Regions from separate parts of the Serratia sp. K1WW1 genome, predicted to be linked through region 3. Evidence: predicted binding sites of a transcription regulator. Region 3 holds the regulator's gene; each other region holds the start of a gene.
The links. The regulator sigma-54, encoded in region 3, starts transcription at its own class of promoters, with help from an activator protein. The targets are predictions, from matches to a motif close to GTTGGCACANNTTTCGCTNT.
Positions count from the first base shown of each region.

Region 1 (4,468 bases), 3.0 Mb from region 3:
CCCGACCTTGATGATGCCGAAGATGCCGATCTTCACCATCACGCCGGACATCAGCGCTGAAGCATGAGAAGGGGCCGCCGGGTGGGCGCGCGGTAACCAACTGTGCAGCGGCAGCATGCCCGCCTTGGCCCCGAAACCAAAGAAGGCCAGCAGGAAAACTACCGAAGCCATCCAAGGGGAAAGCGACAGAGTGCGGAAGGAGTCAAAGTCCAGGCTGCCGCTCTGCCGCCACATCAGGAAGAAGGCGATCATGATCAGCACCGAACCGGCGTGGGCGATAAAGAAGTACAGCAAACCGGCGCTGATGGATTCGTCATCCTGATCGGCGATCACCAGGAACCAGGAGGCCAGCGACATCATTTCGAACAGGATAATGAAGTAGAAGGCGTTATCCATGACCACCAGCCCGACCATCGAGGCGATAAACAGGTTCATAAAGAACCCCATGCTCGCGGCGCCTTTGCCGCGATACTCCTGCACATAGGCGATGGAATACAACGCACAAACGGTGACCAGCAGCGAAATCACCACCAGCATAAAGGCCGCCAGCGAGTCCATGCGCACCACAAAGGCGGCAAACGAGAACAGGCCAGGGGTGGAGAAGGTGAGGGTTTGCCCGCTTAACAGGACGGGAACGGCGCTGCATAGCCCTAACAGGCCGCCGATCATCGCGCTGATGCCTGCCAGCAAAATGGCGAGGCGCTCCCGGCGAAACAGCAGTAGTGATAACACGCCACCGGCGACATAAATCACCAAAGCCCACAGCAGTAGAGTGAGAGAGTCCATGTTTATTTCTGCCCCCTGACGAGAGAAGGAGAGGATGGCCAGCCGATCGCGACCTGGCCGGCTCGCGCCAAACGTCGGGCCTGCGCTTCCTGCTCAAGCTGCTGCTCATCGACGATATGCAAGGCATTGGTTGGGCAGATGCGCACGCATTCCGGCCCATCGGCGAGGAACGCGCAGAGATCGCACTTCACCGCCACCGTTTTGATCCCGGCATTCCAGGACAGATAGGGCGATTGGCTTGCGGGGCTGGTTGGCACGTCGGGCAGCAGTTCTGCCGGGACGTACTGCTCAAACATCGACGGGATATTGACTGGTCCGCTGCCCGCAGGCGTGATTGCACCGAACGGGCAGGCCAGGCCACACAGCTTGCAGCCAATGCACAGGGTCTCGTTCAGTTCGATGGCGTGCTCGCCGTGCGTGATGGCGTTGACCGGGCAAACGCGCGCGCAAGGGGCATCTTCACATTGGCGGCAAAGCATCGGTGCCGTTTGCTCTCCGACGCGCGTCACCGTCAGCCTGGGATGCGACTGAAGCCCTTCGGCCTTATGCACCTCGGTACAGGCAGCCATGCAGGTATTGCATCCGATACAGTGTTGAGGCTCCGCAATAACAAAGCGGTTCATGGCCGTTCCTCCGACAGAAAGCGGTTCATGCTTACATCGCCAACGACAGTGGGTTGAGGGCGGCGCGGCGGCGTTTTTCTGCGTTCATTTTTTGCAGCAGCTGTTGGTCTACACAGAGCAACGCATCGGTGGGGCAAAATTCCATACAGGCCGGGCCATTGGCACGTCCGGTGCAGAGATCGCACTTGTGCGCTTCCGCTTTCTCGGCGGCGGGGAACATCAAGGCATTACCCTGATGGGCCACCGGGCGGGTGATCACTTCCATCACTCCGTATGGGCAAGCCATGACGCAGGCTTTACAGCCGATGCAACGCTCCTGCGTGACCTTGACCATGCCGTCGCTCTGGCTGATGGCCCCGTTGGGACAAACGCTGGCGCAGGGGGCATCATCACATTGACGACACAGCACCACGGTGCTGACATTGCCGCCTTTCAGCAGATGCAGGCGAGGCGTGAAGTTGGCGGCATCCAGTGCCGAGACATCCTGGTTTTGGCTATGGGCCACTACGCAGGCGATCTCACAAGTACGGCAGCCGATGCATTTTTGCGGATCGGCCATGATAAACCTGTTCATCAGTCACTCCTGATTACCTTCCATCGTTAAACTCCAGGCGGCGAGCCTTAGAGTCTGTGCTGCCGTTAGCTATACACAAAACGTGCCAAGCGTAATAAATGGATATAAAACAGGTGGTTGGGATTTTATATGCCGCGCATGAACGGCGGATGGGCATAAACGACGAAGCGGGAGGGGATATTCGTCACGTTCCGACTGGGTTGGCGTCGTCACTTCGTCATTTTTGTCGAAATCGGTAGCAAAAATGACGGTTTGCCCCTCACCCCAACCCTCTCCCACAGGGAGAGGGAGCTGATAGCCCCTACTCTGTTGGGAGAAGGGCTGTCATATCAGCAATCTCGATCGCCCCCTTTAACCAAGGTGAGTCAGTCAGCGCTTATGAAGGATCACGACACTTTCAGCCTAACTCGATCGGTCCCCTTTCCTTGGGGAGAAGGGCTGTCATATTAGTAACCTCGATCGCCCCTTTAACCAAGGTGAATCAGCCGGTGCTTATGAAGGATCACGACACTTTCAGCCTAACTCGATCGGTCCCCTTTCCTTGGGGAGAAGGGCTGTCATATCAGTAACCTCGATCGCCCCTTTAACCAAGGTGAATCAGCCGGTGCTTATGAAGGATCACGATACTTTCAGCCTAACTCGATCGGTCCCCTCTCCCTGTGGGAGAGGGTTAGGGTGAGGGGCCATGGGATCACCTTGGCACCGTAATTGCACTAGCTGAAGCATCGGTTAATAATCGCCGAACAACGGAGCCCAGATGCATGAAATAACCCTGTGCCATCATGCGATGGAAATCATGCAGCAACACGCCCGGCAAAATCATGCCCGGCGCATTACCGCCGTCTGGTTTGAGATCGGCGCATTTTCCTGCGTGGAGGCGGAGTCGCTGCGGTTCTGCTTCGACATGGTTTGTCGCGGCACCTTAGCCGAAGGCTGCGAGCTGCATCTGCTCGAACAACAGGCACAGTGCTGGTGTCACGACTGCCGGGCGGATGTGCAACTGCTGGTTCCCCAGATCTTGGTCTGCCCGCAATGCGGCGGGCGCAACCTGCGGGTGCAGGCCGATGATGGCTTGCAACTCAAGCGCCTGGAAATTGAATAACCAAGAGGAAAAGGCATGTGTATAGGCATTCCCGGTAAGGTTGTGGCGCTGGACGCAAACCAACCCCAGCACGCCTGGGTCGACGTCTGTGGTGTGCAACGAGAAGTGAATATTGCCCTGGTGTGCCAGGACGATGAACCGCCAGAAGCGCTAATCGGTAGCTGGGTGTTGATCCATGTTGGCTTTGCCATGAGCCGCCTGGATGAGCAAGAAGCGCAGGAAACCTTGTCGGCACTGCAAGCAATGGGGGAAGTGGAGCAGGACGTCGCGCTGTTCTTGGCAGGCGAAGGCGACCAGGAGCGGCGATAAATTGTGCTATCCCCGGCAAATGATATTCCTGTTGCGGTGTTTTGTTGATCCGGTCGGGAGAAATTACCATTAACAAACCTTACTCTTTGTGAGGATGTTCGCTGGCAATAATCTTCGTGACTCAGACAAGTGATAAACCATGTCGACTGTACGCTTAGAACAACAAGACCTGCTCGAAATTACGCGCATGCTGCTCGGGCAGCATAATTTCATCGATCTGTTACTGCAATTGCGTCAGGTATTGCAGCGCATGCAATTGGCCGACAGCGTCGCGTTGGTCCTATTTGATCCGCACAGTGAACGGGTGAGTTTTCACGGGCTGGATCAAGCGCAGCAGCCGGTAAATTATCAGGACGAAACGCTGCTGGCGAATGGTCCGGTCAGCCGCTTTCAACACAGCTCGTTACCCCAGCGCTGGCAGGCCGATGAGCTGCACGATCGCTATCCGCAAATCCGCGCCCTGAAGTTGCATCCTCCCTTCAACCAATACTGTTTGATGCCGCTACATGCGGGTGGGCGGCCGCTCGGTGGCTGTGAATTACTGCGTAGCGGAAGCGAGCCGTTCAGCGATGCCAGCCTGGTGCAGTTGCAAACGCTGATGGAAGTGGTGGCGCTGGCCACGCAGCAGATCGTTTTGTTGGAAAACGCGCAACGGCAACAGCACCAGTTGCGTCATGAGCTGGATGACTATCGCATCTTGGTGGATGTCACCAATGCGGTGCTGTCAAAGCTGGATCTGGATGATGTCATGGGGGAGATCTCGGAGAAAATTCACCACTTTTTCAACAGTGATGCCATCAGCATCGTATTACGCAGTAACCACGCCGAGCAGCTCACCATCTACTCCACCCACTATCTGAACAACAATACTGCCGAACGTCAGCAGTACAACGTGGCATTGGCAGGCACCTTAACCGAACGGGTGATGCGCAGCGGCGAAATGCTGCTGTTGAACCTGAAAAATGCTGAGCAGCTTTCCGGTTATGAACGTCGGCTGTTTGATATATCACAGGGTAGGATCGAGGCATTGTGCGTATTGCCGCTGATATTCGGCCAAAAGAAGCTGGGCGTGCT
Region 1 is NZ_CM147697.1:3,690,248-3,694,715, reverse strand. Features, by position in the region: gene hyfB (hydrogenase 4 subunit B) at 1-786, opposite strand, end outside; gene ACX9GU_RS16720 (4Fe-4S dicluster domain-containing protein) at 789-1,409, opposite strand; gene hydN (electron transport protein HydN) at 1,441-1,983, opposite strand; gene hypA (hydrogenase maturation nickel metallochaperone HypA) at 2,741-3,085, shown strand; gene hybG (hydrogenase maturation factor HybG) at 3,101-3,394, shown strand; gene flhA (formate hydrogenlyase transcriptional activator FlhA) at 3,534-4,468, shown strand, end outside.
Region 1: the regulator sigma-54 is predicted to act here: its motif matches at 2,679-2,698, upstream of hypA (hydrogenase maturation nickel metallochaperone HypA).

Region 2 (4,468 bases), 2.1 Mb from region 3:
ACTCAGGAACAGATTGAACAGGCCGCGCGCCTGGCCAGCGTGCATGAAGATATTCTGCGTTTGCCTCAGGGTTACGAGACCGAGGTGGGTGAGCGCGGCGTGATGCTTTCTGGTGGCCAGAAACAGCGTATTTCCATCGCGCGGGCGCTACTGCTGGAGGCGGAAATTCTGATCCTCGACGATGCCCTCTCGGCGGTGGATGGGCGCACCGAACACCAGATCCTGCATAACCTGCGCAGTTGGGGGCAAAACCGCACGGTGATCATCAGCGCGCACCGCCTTTCGGCCCTGACGGAAGCCAGCGAAATCCTGGTGATGCAACACGGCTCGGTGGTACAGCGTGGGCAGCATGGGCAATTGGCTAGCGAGCCTGGCTGGTATCGCGACATGTATCGTTATCAGCAATTGGAAGCGGCGTTGGATGAGGCTCCTGATAGCACCGAGGAGGTTTTGGCCGATGAGTAAGATACAAAATATGTGGCCAACGCTGAAACGTTTGCTGGCTTATGGCTCGCCTTATCGTAAACCTCTCGGGTGGGCGGTATTGATGCTGTGGGTAGCGGCGGCGGCGGAAGTCGCCGGACCGATACTGATTGGCTACTTTATTGATAACTACGTTGCCAAAGGGCAATTGCCGCTGATGATTGTCAGCTCCCTGGCGGTAGCTTATATCCTGCTGGAACTGCTCGCTGCGGCGTTGCACTATTTCCAGGCCATCCTGTTTAATCGGGTGGCGGTTGGGGTGGTACAACGGTTGCGCACCGACGTGATGGACGCGGCTCTGCGTCAACCGCTGAGCGCGTTTGATACCCAGCCTGTCGGGCAATTGATCTCGCGGGTAACCAACGATACCGAAGTGATCAAAGATCTGTATGTGATGGTGGTGTCCACGGTACTGAAAAGTGCGGCGCTGATCGGGGCGATGCTGGTGGCGATGTTCAGCCTGGACTGGCGTATGGCACTGGTAGCGATCTGCATCTTCCCGGCGGTGCTGGTGGTGATGGGGATCTATCAATATTACAGCACGCCGATCGTGCGGCGGATGCGTAGCTACCTGGCGGATATCAACGACGGCTTCAACGAAGTGATCAGCGGCATGGGGGTGATCCAGCAGTTCCGTCAGCAGATCCGTTTTGGCGAGCGCATGAGTGCGGCCAGCCGCTCGCATTACACCGCCCGGATGCAGACGCTGCGCCTGGATGGTTTTCTGTTACGGCCACTGCTTAGCCTGTTCTCTGCCTTGGTTCTATGTGGCCTGTTGATGCTGTTTGGCTTCAGCGGTGAAGGCGCGATTGGCGTGGGGGTGCTATATGCCTTCATCAACTATCTTGGTCGTTTGAACGAACCGTTGATTGAGCTGACCGCCCAACAATCGATATTGCAGCAGGCCGTGGTGGCCGGTGAACGTATTTTCGAGCTGATGGATCGCAGCCAGCAGAGCTATGGCAGTGACGATCGCCCGTTGGCGAGTGGCCGTATCGATATCAGCGACCTGAGCTTTGCCTACCGCAGCGACAAAAAAGTGCTGCAAAATATCTCGTTGCAGGTGCCGTCACGGGGTTTTGTTGCCCTGGTTGGCCATACCGGCAGCGGAAAGAGCACCCTGGCTAACCTGTTGATGGGCTATTACCCGCTGAGCGAAGGGGAAATTCGTCTGGATGGCCGCCCGTTGTCCAGCCTTTCACATCGTACCCTGCGCCAAGGCATTGCCATGGTGCAGCAAGATCCGGTGGTGATGGCGGAGTCGGTGCTGGCGAACGTCACGCTTGGTCGCTCTATCGGTGAAGAGGCGGTCTGGCAGGCGCTGGAAACGGTGCAACTGGGTGAACTGGTGCGTAGCTTCCCACAGGGCATCCATACGCGCCTGGGGGAGCAGGGGAATAATCTGTCCGTAGGACAGAAGCAGTTGTTGGCCTTGGCGCGCGTGCTGGTCCAGGCACCGCAGATCCTGATCCTGGATGAAGCGACCGCCAATATAGATTCCGGCACCGAGCAGGCGATCCAACGCGCCTTACGGCTGATCCGCGAGCAGACGACGCTGGTGGTGATCGCCCACCGCCTTTCAACCATTGTTGATGCCGACTCTATTCTGGTACTGCATCGCGGTCATGCCGTGGAGCAGGGGAACCATCAGCAGTTGTTGGCACAGCAGGGCCGCTACTACCAGATGTATCAGCTACAGCTGGTGGGTGAAGAGTTGGCTGCTACGACGCGCGACGAAACTCAGCCCGCATAATCTTAAACAAGGGCTCCGCTCCAGGAGCCCGCACCACCAACAGGCAATAGCGCTTTTCGACTCCCTCCTACTGCACTTTCCCAACGCGTAATGCACCAAAAAGGTGCGCTATCTCCAGGCGGCGATCTCTGCTTTCGTCCAGCGCTGGCCTCTGATTGTGGGGGTCTCTATATAATTAATTGAATTTAAATAAAAAATAATTTGTGGCACAGCCTTTGCTTTATATGACTCGTACCGGGGGTAAGTTTTTGGGCTTAATCGTGGAGAGGCAATATGAAGCTGGTTACCGTGGTGATCAAACCATTCAAGTTAGAGGACGTGCGTGAAGCCTTATCCTCTGTAGGTATTCAGGGGCTGACCGTAACCGAAGTCAAAGGCTTTGGCCGCCAGAAGGGTCATGCCGAGCTCTATCGCGGAGCAGAGTACAGCGTCAATTTCTTACCTAAGGTCAAAATTGATATCGCTATTGCCGATGACCAACTGGATGAAGTGGTTGATGTGATTAGCAAGGCGGCCTACACCGGCAAGATCGGTGACGGCAAAATTTTCGTTGCCGAATTGCAACGTGTGATTCGAATTCGTACCGGCGAAACCGACGAAGCGGCTCTGTGATCGCAGGCTCAGTCAACTGAATGGGGATGGATTGATAATGAAAAGACTGTTATCCACGTTGGGCCTGAGTTTGGTAACCCTGGTTCCTTCTTTGGCTCTGGCCGCTCCGGCGGTGGCAGACAAGGCGGACAACGCCTTTATGATGATTTGCACAGCGCTGGTGCTGTTTATGACCTTACCGGGCGTGGCACTGTTTTACGGCGGCCTGCTGCGCTCGAAGAACGTCCTCTCAATGTTGACTCAGGTGACCGTCACCTTTGCCCTGGTCTGTGTGCTGTGGGTCATTTACGGCTACAGCCTGGCGTTCAGCGAAGGTAACGCCTTCTTCGGTGGCTTCCAGACGGTGATGCTCAAAGGGATCGGGATAGATAGCCTGACCGGCACCTTTAGCCAGATGATCCACGTGGCGTTCCAGTGCTCCTTTGCCTGTATTACCGTGGCGTTGGTGGTGGGCGGCTTTGCCGAACGTATCCGCTTCTCTGCGGTGGTTATTTTTGCTGCCATCTGGTTCACGATTTCCTACCTGCCGATTGCGCATATGGTTTGGGGCGGTGGTTTCCTGGCAGCCGACGGCGCGTTGGACTTTGCGGGCGGTACCGTGGTGCATATCAACGCCGCGAGCGCTGGTCTGGTAGGGGCCTATCTGTTGGGTAAACGTGCCGGCTATGGCAAAGAGGCCTTCAAGCCACACAACCTGCCGATGGTATTTACCGGAGCCTCGATCCTGTATATCGGCTGGTTTGGCTTCAATGCCGGCTCGGCCAGTGCGGCCAACGGTATTGCGGCGCTGGCGTTCCTCAACACGGTAATAGCCACTGCCGGTGCAATCCTCTCCTGGACCTTTGCCGAGTGGGTCGTGCGCGGTAAACCTTCTCTGCTGGGAGCCTGCTCGGGCTGTATCGCGGGTCTGGTTGCGATTACGCCAGCGGCGGGTACCGTGGGGGTAGGTGGTGCGCTGATTATTGGCCTGGTAGGCGGTGTCGCGGGGCTGTGGGGTGTGGTTACGCTGAAGAAATGGCTGAAAGTTGACGACACCTGCGATGTGTTTGGTGTGCACGGGGTGTGCGGTATCGTTGGCTGTCTGTTGACCGGCGTCTTTACTGCCTCATCACTGGGCGGAACGGGCTACGCCGCTGGCGTCACCATGGGACATCAGGTGTGGATCCAGTTGTTGAGCGTTGTTGTGACGCTGGTGTGGTCAAGCGTGGCCGCGTTTATCGCCTTTAAGGTCGCCGGGGCCGTGGTGGGGCTGCGCGTACCGGAAGAGCAGGAACGCGAAGGCCTGGATGTAAACAGCCACGGCGAGAATGCTTACAACCAGTAAAATATGTTGAATTAAACCCTGAGGGGGGGATGGAAACATCGCCCCTTTTTCATTTAAATATCGCGCTTGCGGATCACGCCTTCTTGCACCGTCGTCGCTACCAGCACACCGTCGCGGGTGTAGAACTGGCCGCGCACAAAGCCACGGGCACCGGAGGCTGAGGTGCTTTCTACCGCATACAGCAGCCAATCGTCCATGCGGAACGGACGGTGGAACCACATGGAATGGTCAATGGTCGCCACCTGCATTCCCGGCTCGAGGAAACCGACGCCATGCGGCTGTAGCGCCGTCAGCAG
Region 2 is NZ_CM147697.1:4,516,329-4,520,796, reverse strand. Features, by position in the region: gene ACX9GU_RS20515 (SmdA family multidrug ABC transporter permease/ATP-binding protein) at 1-465, shown strand, start outside; gene ACX9GU_RS20510 (SmdB family multidrug efflux ABC transporter permease/ATP-binding protein) at 458-2,236, shown strand; gene glnK (P-II family nitrogen regulator) at 2,510-2,848, shown strand; gene amtB (ammonium transporter AmtB) at 2,886-4,172, shown strand; gene tesB (acyl-CoA thioesterase II) at 4,226-4,468, opposite strand, start outside.
Region 2: the regulator sigma-54 is predicted to act here: its motif matches at 2,439-2,458, upstream of glnK (P-II family nitrogen regulator).

Region 3 (4,468 bases):
TATTATCCGGGCCACGGCCCGGATATATCGTAAGTAAAACAGTAGCGTTTTCATGGCGGAAAGTCACGCCAGCCGCTGGTTACTCGGTGATGATCTGATACAGCTCTTCGTCGCTCAGCGCTGCGCGCAGGCGGCGGCACACGGTTTTGTCGGCCAGCCGTTTGGCGACCAGCGACAGCGTATGCAAATGAGTTTTACATTGATCGGCCGGTACCAGCAAGGCGAACAGCAGATCGACCGGTTGATTATCAATGGCATCAAAGGCGATAGGTTGCTCAAGGCGGATAAACACGCCAACGGCCCGCAATGTGTCCTCTTCCAGTTTGCCGTGTGGGATCGCGATACCGTTGCCGATACCGGTACTGCCCATACGTTCCCGGGTGAGTACTGCGTCAAACACCACCTGCGAAGGTAGGTTAAGCTGCTTGGCCGCCAGCTCGCTGATAATTTCCAAAGCCCGTTTCTTGCTGGTGCAGTGTACCGAGCTTCTGGTGCACTCGATGTTTAACACCGAGCTTAATTGCATTATTTCGTTGTTCATCTCATCTTCACTTAAAACCGTGTCCTGTCGCTTTCTTGCCTGCCCGCGATGGGCCTGCATTGGGAACCTTCATCAAACGGTTTTTCGCCTGTTTAACCCTGATGGCTGATCGGCGCATACCTATACAGGTGCTGCGCCGAGGGTTGCCGTGTAGCCAATGCGACTACGATGTGGGCCATTACGCATCGCATAACGGCCCAGAATGTCAGTGTTGCTTTAGTTTGTCTTTATGTTTGTTCAATTGACGCGCCAGTTTGTCGATCAGGCAGTCAATTGCGGCATACATATCTTCTTTTTCCGAGGTGGCGTGCAACTCGCCCCCATTCACATGCACCGTTGCTTCCGCAATCTGCTGCACTTTTTCCACACTGAGTACGACATATACCTGGTTAATGCGGTCAAAATACTGCTCGAGTTTGGCAAACTTGGTGTTGACGAACTCACGCATGGGTTCGGTGACTTCGACGTGGTGTCCGGTAATGTTGAGCTGCATAATGTCTTCCTTCTCTATAGAGGTCAAACCAACTGTTTACGCTGGTTGGACGGCGGGATGGACAAAGACTCTCGGTACTTGGCAACGGTGCGCCGCGCCACCATGATCCCCTGATCGGAAAGCATGGTGGTCAGCTTGCTGTCGCTAAGCGGTTTGGCAGGGTTTTCCGCCGCGATCAATTTCTTCACTAACGCCCGGATCGCCGTAGAGGAGGCTTCGCCACCGCTGTCGGTATTCACATGGCTGGAGAAGAAATACTTCAATTCGAAAATACCACGCGGGCTGTGCAGGAACTTCTGCGTCGTCACGCGTGAGATTGTCGATTCATGCATTTCCACGGCCTGGGCGATATCCGCCAGCACCATGGGCTTCATAAATTCTGCACCCTGTTCAAAGAACGCCTCCTGCTGTTCGACAATACAGCGGGTCACCTTGAGCAGCGTGTCGTTGCGGCTTTCCAGGCTCTTGATCAGCCACTTCGCTTCCTGCAAATTGCTGCGGATATACTGGCCGTCGGCATCGTTGCGCACCGTGTTGCCCAGTGCCGCATATTGCTGGTTGATTTTCAGCCGTGGGATGCTGTCTGCATTAAGCTCTACCACCCACTTGTCCTGCACCTTGCGCACCAGCACGTCCGGGATGACATACTCGGATTCACCGGTATTGATCGACTGCCCAGGGCGCGGATCGAGCGAGTGGATCAACACCATCGCTTCTTTCAGTGTATCTTCTTTTAAGCGAGTTGTTCGCATCAGGCTGCGAAAGTCGTGGTTGGCCAGCAAATCCAGATGCTCGCTGACGATCAGGCGGGCTTCCGCCAGATAGGGCGTGTCTTTGGCGTACTGGGAAAGCTGGATCAACAGGCAGTCACGCAGATCGCGCGCCGCGACGCCGACCGGATCAAAACGCTGTACGCGCTTCAATACCGCTTCGACCTCGTCCATCGTCACATTATCGTCACCCATACTCTCCAGAATGTCTTCCAGCGGTACGGTGAGATAGCCGGTGTCATCGACAGCGTCGACGATCGAGGTGGCGATGGCAGCATCGGTGTCAGAGAACGGCGTCAGATCCACTTGCCACATCAGGTAGTCCTGCAGCGTTTGCGTGGTTTCGCCCTGATAGACCGGCAGTTCGTCATCGCCATAGTCGGTACCGGTGCCGGAAGGGGTGCCCGCGGTATAGATCTCATCCCAGGTGGCATCCAGAGGCAGCTCTTCGGGCATGTCCTTCTGTTCCAGCGCTTCGCGGGTGTCTAGCCCTTCGGTCTCGACGCTTTCTTTGGTGTCTATCTCTTCGTGCTGGTCTTCGGTCTGTTCAAGCAGCGGGTTGCTCTCTAGCGCCAGTTGGATCTCCTGCTGGAGCTCAAGCGTGGACAGCTGCAACAGGCGGATCGCCTGCTGAAGTTGGGGGGTCATGGCCAGTTGCTGGCTGAGCCTGAGTTGCAAACCTTGCTTCATAATCTTCTGCTACTTCCGTTAACGGCGGCCTGTTGGGCCTGCCGCTGGAACCTACAGGCGGAACTCTTCGCCCAGATAAACGCGTTTCACCTGCTCATCGGCCAGGATGGCGTCCGGCGTGCCGTGGGCAATCAGTTTGCCCTGGCTGACGATATAGGCACGTTCGCACACGTCCAGCGTCTCGCGCACGTTATGATCGGTGATCAGCACGCCAAGGCCGCTGTCGCGCAGGTGCTCGATGATTTTCTTGATATCGATAACGGAAATCGGGTCAACCCCGGCGAAAGGTTCATCCAGCAGGATAAATTTCGGGTTGGCGGCCAACGCACGGGCAATCTCCACGCGGCGGCGTTCACCACCGGAAAGCGATTGGCCCAGGTTGTCACGCAGGTGGGAGATATGAAACTCTTCCAGCAGCTCGATAGCCCGATCGTTGCGCTGCTCACTGGTGAGATCGTTACGGATCTCCAGCACCGCCATCAGGTTGTCGTAAACACTCAGGCGGCGGAAGATAGAGGCTTCCTGCGGCAGGTAGCCGATACCGCGGCGTGCGCGGGCGTGCAGCGGCAGGATACTGATATCTTCGTCATCGATCACGATGCGCCCGGCGTCGCGCTGAACGATGCCGACCACCATGTAGAAAGTGGTGGTCTTACCGGCACCGTTTGGCCCCAGCAGGCCGACGATCTCGCCAGATTTCACTTTCAGGCTCACGTCTTCAACGACTTTGCGGCCTTTGTAGGCTTTCGCCAGGTTTTCTGCGATGAGTGTTGCCATAAGTAATTAGTTACTCTTCTTTTGACCGTTTTTGTCTTGCAACTGTGATGGCACCAGAACCGTGGTCACGCGTTTGCCTTTATCGCTGAACGCCTGCATCTGCTGCTGTGGCACCAGATAGGTAATACGGTCGCCCTTCACGTTGCTATCGAGCTGTTCCAGATAGGCGTTGCCGGTGAGGGTGATCAGCTGCGGCGCGACGTCGTAACGAACTTTCTGCGCATGGCCTTTCACCGGCTTGCCGTTGTCCTGCATCTGGTAGAAGGTTACCGGATTGCCGAACGCTTCAATATAGGTTTTATTCTGATCGCCACCCGGGCGCGTGACCACGACCTTGTCGGCCTTGATCTCGATGGTGCCCTGCTTGATCACCACGTTGTCGGTAAAGGTGCTGACGTTGCTCTGCATATCCAGCGACTGTTTCAGCGAGTCGATACTTACCGGTTGGTCAGAGTCGGATTTCAACGCCAATGCGGGGGAGCTGGCGGTCAAAACGAGGCTGACGATCAACAGATTACGGAGTTGGCTTTGGGTTCTGAATTTCATAGTTGGTCTTGACCTTATCAATCAGCTCAGCGGTTTTGTTCCGCAGATTGCCACGCATTTTCATGCCGTTAGAGGTGAAATTCGTGCCGAACAGGGTGACTTCATCATCGGAAGAAACGTCCTGGGTGACCAGATTAATCTGGGCATTATCGGTTTTAATTTTTTCCAGCTGTGAGGTGGTTGTCAAACTGTTCACCTCCACGTGGCCGTACAGATACAGCATGCGGTTTTTGGTCAGCTTGGCGCGATCGGCGCGTATTGACCAGGTGGCCACGGCATGCTCATCAAACAGCGTCATCACCGGCTGGGTGAACCAGCTTAACTCATCGGCGGTGTAATATTTAACCTCTTCTGCCACCAGCTTGTAGCTTAGCTGCCCGGCGGGATTGTACACCACGGTTACGGTATGCTGGCTCTGATAGGTCGGCTCTTGGTTGTTGACCGGTACCGAATTGTCGTCATCGCTGAAATCGGCCATGTTCCAGCCAATCAGCGCCAGCGCGATCACGGTCAGCAAGAGGGTGATCCAAAGTTTGGTTTTACTCATATTGACAGCCCTTTGGCGTCCTCCAGCTTGTTTTGCGCCAGCAGGATCAGGTCGCACAGCTCGCGCACCGCACCACGGCCACCGTTGATACGGGTGACATAATG
Region 3 is NZ_CM147697.1:676,980-681,447, forward strand. Features, by position in the region: gene ptsN (PTS IIA-like nitrogen regulatory protein PtsN) at 80-541, opposite strand; gene hpf (ribosome hibernation promoting factor) at 747-1,034, opposite strand; gene rpoN (RNA polymerase factor sigma-54) at 1,058-2,494, opposite strand; gene lptB (LPS export ABC transporter ATP-binding protein) at 2,546-3,271, opposite strand; gene lptA (lipopolysaccharide ABC transporter substrate-binding protein LptA) at 3,278-3,817, opposite strand; gene lptC (LPS export ABC transporter periplasmic protein LptC) at 3,786-4,364, opposite strand; gene kdsC (3-deoxy-manno-octulosonate-8-phosphatase KdsC) at 4,361-4,468, opposite strand, start outside.

Region 4 (4,468 bases), 720 kb from region 3:
CCAGAGACATTTTGATGGCCGGAACCAGGGTAGTCGCTTCATCGGTACCCGATGCGCGCATGTTGGTCAGTTTCTTACCGGTCAGGCAGTTCACGGTCAGGTCGTTAGAACGTGAGTGGATACCGATGATCTGGCCTTCATACACTTCAGCACCGTGGCCCAGGAACAGCTTGCCGCGATCTTGCAGGCCGTACAGAGCGAACGCTACCGCTTTGCCCTGGCCGTTAGAGATCAGCACGCCGTTCTGACGCTGGCCCACTTCGCCCGGACGCACATCGTCGTAGTGGCTGAAGGTGGAGTACAGCAGACCGGTACCAGAAGTCATGGTCATGAATTCGTTACGGAAACCGATCAGGCCACGGCTTGGGATCACGTAGTCAAGACGCACACGGCCCTTGCCATCTGGATCCATGTTTTTCAGGTCAGCTTTACGCTCACCCATCGCCTGCATCACAGAACCCTGGTGCTGTTCTTCGATGTCCAGCGTCACGTTCTCGAACGGCTCTTGCTTGCGGCCATCGATTTCGCGGAAGATAACTTTCGGACGGGAAACCGCCAGTTCAAAACCTTCACGACGCATGTTTTCGATCAGAACCGACAGGTGAAGCTCACCACGGCCTGAAACACGGAATGCGTCAGCATCTTCGGTTTCTTCAACGCGCAACGCCACGTTGTGTACCAGTTCCTTGTTCAGACGCTCAAGGATTTGGCGTGAAGTCACGAACTTGCCTTCTTTACCACAGAACGGTGAGGTATTGACGTTAAAGAACATGCTTACGGTAGGTTCATCAACCGACAGTGCTGGCAACGCTTCAACCGCGTTCACATCACAAATGGTGTCAGAGATGTTCAGCTCGCCCAGGCCGGTGATGGCAACGATGTCGCCCGCTTCGGCAACGGTGGCTTCGATACGTTCCAGACCCATATGGGTCAGCACTTTACCGATTTTACCGTTACGGGTTTTGCCTTCGCTGTCGATCAGGGTGATCTGCTGGTTAGGCTTGACTTTACCACGCTTGATACGGCCGATGCCGATAACGCCCACGTAGTTGTTGTAGTCCAGCTGCGAGATCTGCATCTGGAAAGGTGCTTCCAGCTCAACCTGCGGCGCAGAGACGTGATCGACAATCGCCTGGTACAGCGGAGTCATGTCTTCGGACATATCGTTATGGTCAAGACCAGCGATACCCATCAATGCGGATGCATAGATGATTGGGAAGTCGAGCTGTTCATCGGTGGCGTCCAGGTTAACGAACAGGTCGAAGACCTGATCCACAACCCAGTCAGGACGCGCGCCAGGGCGGTCAACCTTGTTGATTACCACGATCGGCTTCAGACCATTAGCAAACGCTTTCTTGGTCACGAAACGGGTTTGCGGCATTGGGCCATCCATTGCATCCACAACCAGCAGCACCGAGTCGACCATTGACATCACGCGCTCTACCTCGCCGCCGAAGTCGGCGTGTCCTGGGGTATCCACGATGTTGATGCGGTAGTCTTTCCAATTAATGGCGGTGTTTTTTGCGAGGATGGTAATCCCACGCTCTTTCTCCAAATCGTTGGAGTCCATTACGCGTTCTGTCGCTTCTGAACGCTCTCCGAAAGTACCGGATTGTTGCAGCAACTTGTCAACCAGGGTGGTCTTACCATGGTCAACGTGGGCAATAATGGCGATGTTACGCAAATTTTCGATCACAGCTTTGCCTCAGGCATTAGAAATAGCGCGCTATTGTACACGTATTAAGCGAGGTACTAAACAAGATCACAACACTCTCTTATAAACAACTGTGTACAGGCTAGTTTGTGATCCCTTTCACGGTGCAAAAAGCAGCAATCGATGATGTTTTGCACCATTCCAGTGCCCTACCCCAGGTTATTTGCACCACCATAGTGCATTGCATCGCTAATGGTGCATACTGGCAATGAGCAAAACCCGCACAAACCGGCGATTTTTTCGCTTTTTAAAAGTTGGCACAGTTTTCGCTTTAGTCTATACAAGGCAAAACAGGCCAGTTACACAGATTCGTTCCACGACGATGACAACGATAAATCCGGGAGAGTTAAGTATGTCCGCTGAACACGTTTTGACGATGCTGAATGAGCATGAAGTGAAATTCGTAGACCTGCGTTTCACTGACACCAAGGGTAAAGAGCAACACGTTACCATCCCTGCTCATCAGGTAAATGCCGACTTCTTCGAAGAAGGTAAAATGTTTGACGGCTCCTCAATCGGTGGTTGGAAGGGCATCAACGAATCTGACATGGTCCTGATGCCAGACGCCAGCACGGCGGTTCTGGATCCGTTCTTCGAAGAATCTACCCTGATCATTCGTTGTGACATCCTCGAGCCAGGCACCATGCAGGGCTACGATCGTGACCCACGCTCAATCTCCAAGCGTGCTGAAGACTTCCTGCGCTCTTCCGGCATCGCCGATACCGTGCTGTTCGGGCCAGAACCAGAGTTCTTCCTGTTTGACGACATTCGTTTCGGTAGCAGCATCCGTGGTTCTATGGTTGCTATTGATGATATCGAAGGTGCCTGGAACTCCAGCACCAAACTCGAAGGCGGCAACAAAGGCCACCGTCCAGCGGTCAAAGGCGGTTACTTCCCAGTGCCACCGGTCGACTCTTCACAGGACATCCGTTCTACCATGTGTCTGACCATGGAAGAAATGGGCCTGGTGGTTGAAGCTCACCACCACGAAGTGGCAACCGCAGGTCAGAACGAAGTGGCTACCCGCTTCAACACCATGACCAAGAAAGCCGACGAAATCCAAATCTACAAATACGTGGTTCACAACGTGGCTCACGCATTTGGCAAAACCGCGACCTTCATGCCAAAACCGATGTTCGGCGATAACGGCTCAGGTATGCACTGCCACATGTCACTGTCCAAGAACGGTACCAACCTGTTCGCTGGCGACAAGTACGGCGGCCTGTCTGAAATGGCACTGTTCTACATTGGCGGCATCATCAAACACGCTAAAGCGATCAACGCCCTGGCCAACCCGACCACCAACTCATACAAGCGTCTGGTCCCAGGCTACGAAGCGCCGGTTATGCTGGCTTACTCTGCCCGTAACCGCTCTGCGTCTATCCGTATCCCAGTGGTTGCCAGCCCGAAAGCGCGCCGTATCGAAGCTCGCTTCCCGGACCCAGCGGCTAACCCATACCTGTGTTTCGCCGCACTGCTGATGGCTGGCCTGGACGGCGTGATCAACAAGATCCACCCTGGCGATGCCATGGATAAAAACCTGTATGACCTGCCGCCGGAAGAAGAAGCTGAAATTCCAAAAGTGGCTGGCTCACTGGATGAAGCAATGGCCGCACTGAACGAAGACCGTGAATTCCTGACCCGCGGTGGCGTATTCACCGACGACGCGATCGATGCCTACATCGAACTGCGTAAAGAAGAGATGGATCGCGTGCGCATGACGCCACACCCAGTTGAGTTCGAGCTGTATTACAGCGTTTAAGTCATAGCGTTTAAGCCATACCCGCGCTGTCTACGGATGGCGCATCGCTCGCTATTTATCTAAGCCGTTTTTTTGTTGCCGTGGAAACTTTTAGCCCATCTTCGGATGGGCTTTTTTCTCCACCGTATGTTCTGCAAAACTATTTCATACCGTGATGGTTGCGGATGGAGTAGGATGGATGCACTAAAAAGGTGCAGGAGACTGCTGTATGGCAACCGGCAAGCTGCCCGATGCTGGGCAGATCCTCAATTCTCTCATCAACAGCATTTTGCTGTTGGATGACACACTGGCGATCCACTACGCCAACCCGGCGGCACAACAGCTGCTGGCACAGAGTTCTCGTAAACTTTTCGGTACACCGCTGCCCGATTTACTTGGCTATTTTTCGCTGAATATCGATCTGATGCGCGAGAGCCTACATGCTGGCCAGGGCTTTACCGATAATGAAGTGACCCTGGTGGTCGACAGCCGTGCCCATATCCTCTCCCTGACCGCTCAGGCGCTGCCAGAAGGCTTTATTCTGCTTGAGCTGGCCCCAATGGACAATCAGCGTCGCCTCAGCCAGGAGCAGTTACAGCACGCCCAACAGGTTGCGGCTCGCGATCTGGTGCGCGGCCTGGCCCATGAAATCAAAAATCCGCTCGGCGGTTTGCGGGGTGCCGCGCAGTTGCTGGCCAAAGCCTTGCCAGACCCCTCGCTGACGGAATACACCAAGGTGATCATCGAACAGGCCGATCGGCTGCGTAATCTGGTAGATCGTCTGCTAGGGCCACAGCGCCCCGGCCAACATATTACCCAGAGTATCCATCAGGTAGCGGAACGAGTCTTCCAATTGGTGTCGTTGGAGAAACCCGATAACGTCACGCTGGTGCGTGATTACGACCCTAGTCTGCCTGAGCTGGCGCACGATCCCGATCAAATCGAGCAGGTGTTGCTCAATATCACCCGCAACGCGCTGCAGGCACTGAGCGAAACCGGTGGCACCATCACGC
Region 4 is NZ_CM147697.1:5,937,367-5,941,834, forward strand. Features, by position in the region: gene typA (ribosome-dependent GTPase TypA) at 1-1,696, opposite strand, end outside; gene glnA (glutamate--ammonia ligase) at 2,067-3,476, shown strand; gene glnL (nitrogen regulation protein NR(II)) at 3,685-4,468, shown strand, end outside.
Region 4: the regulator sigma-54 is predicted to act here: its motif matches at 1,968-1,987, upstream of glnA (glutamate--ammonia ligase).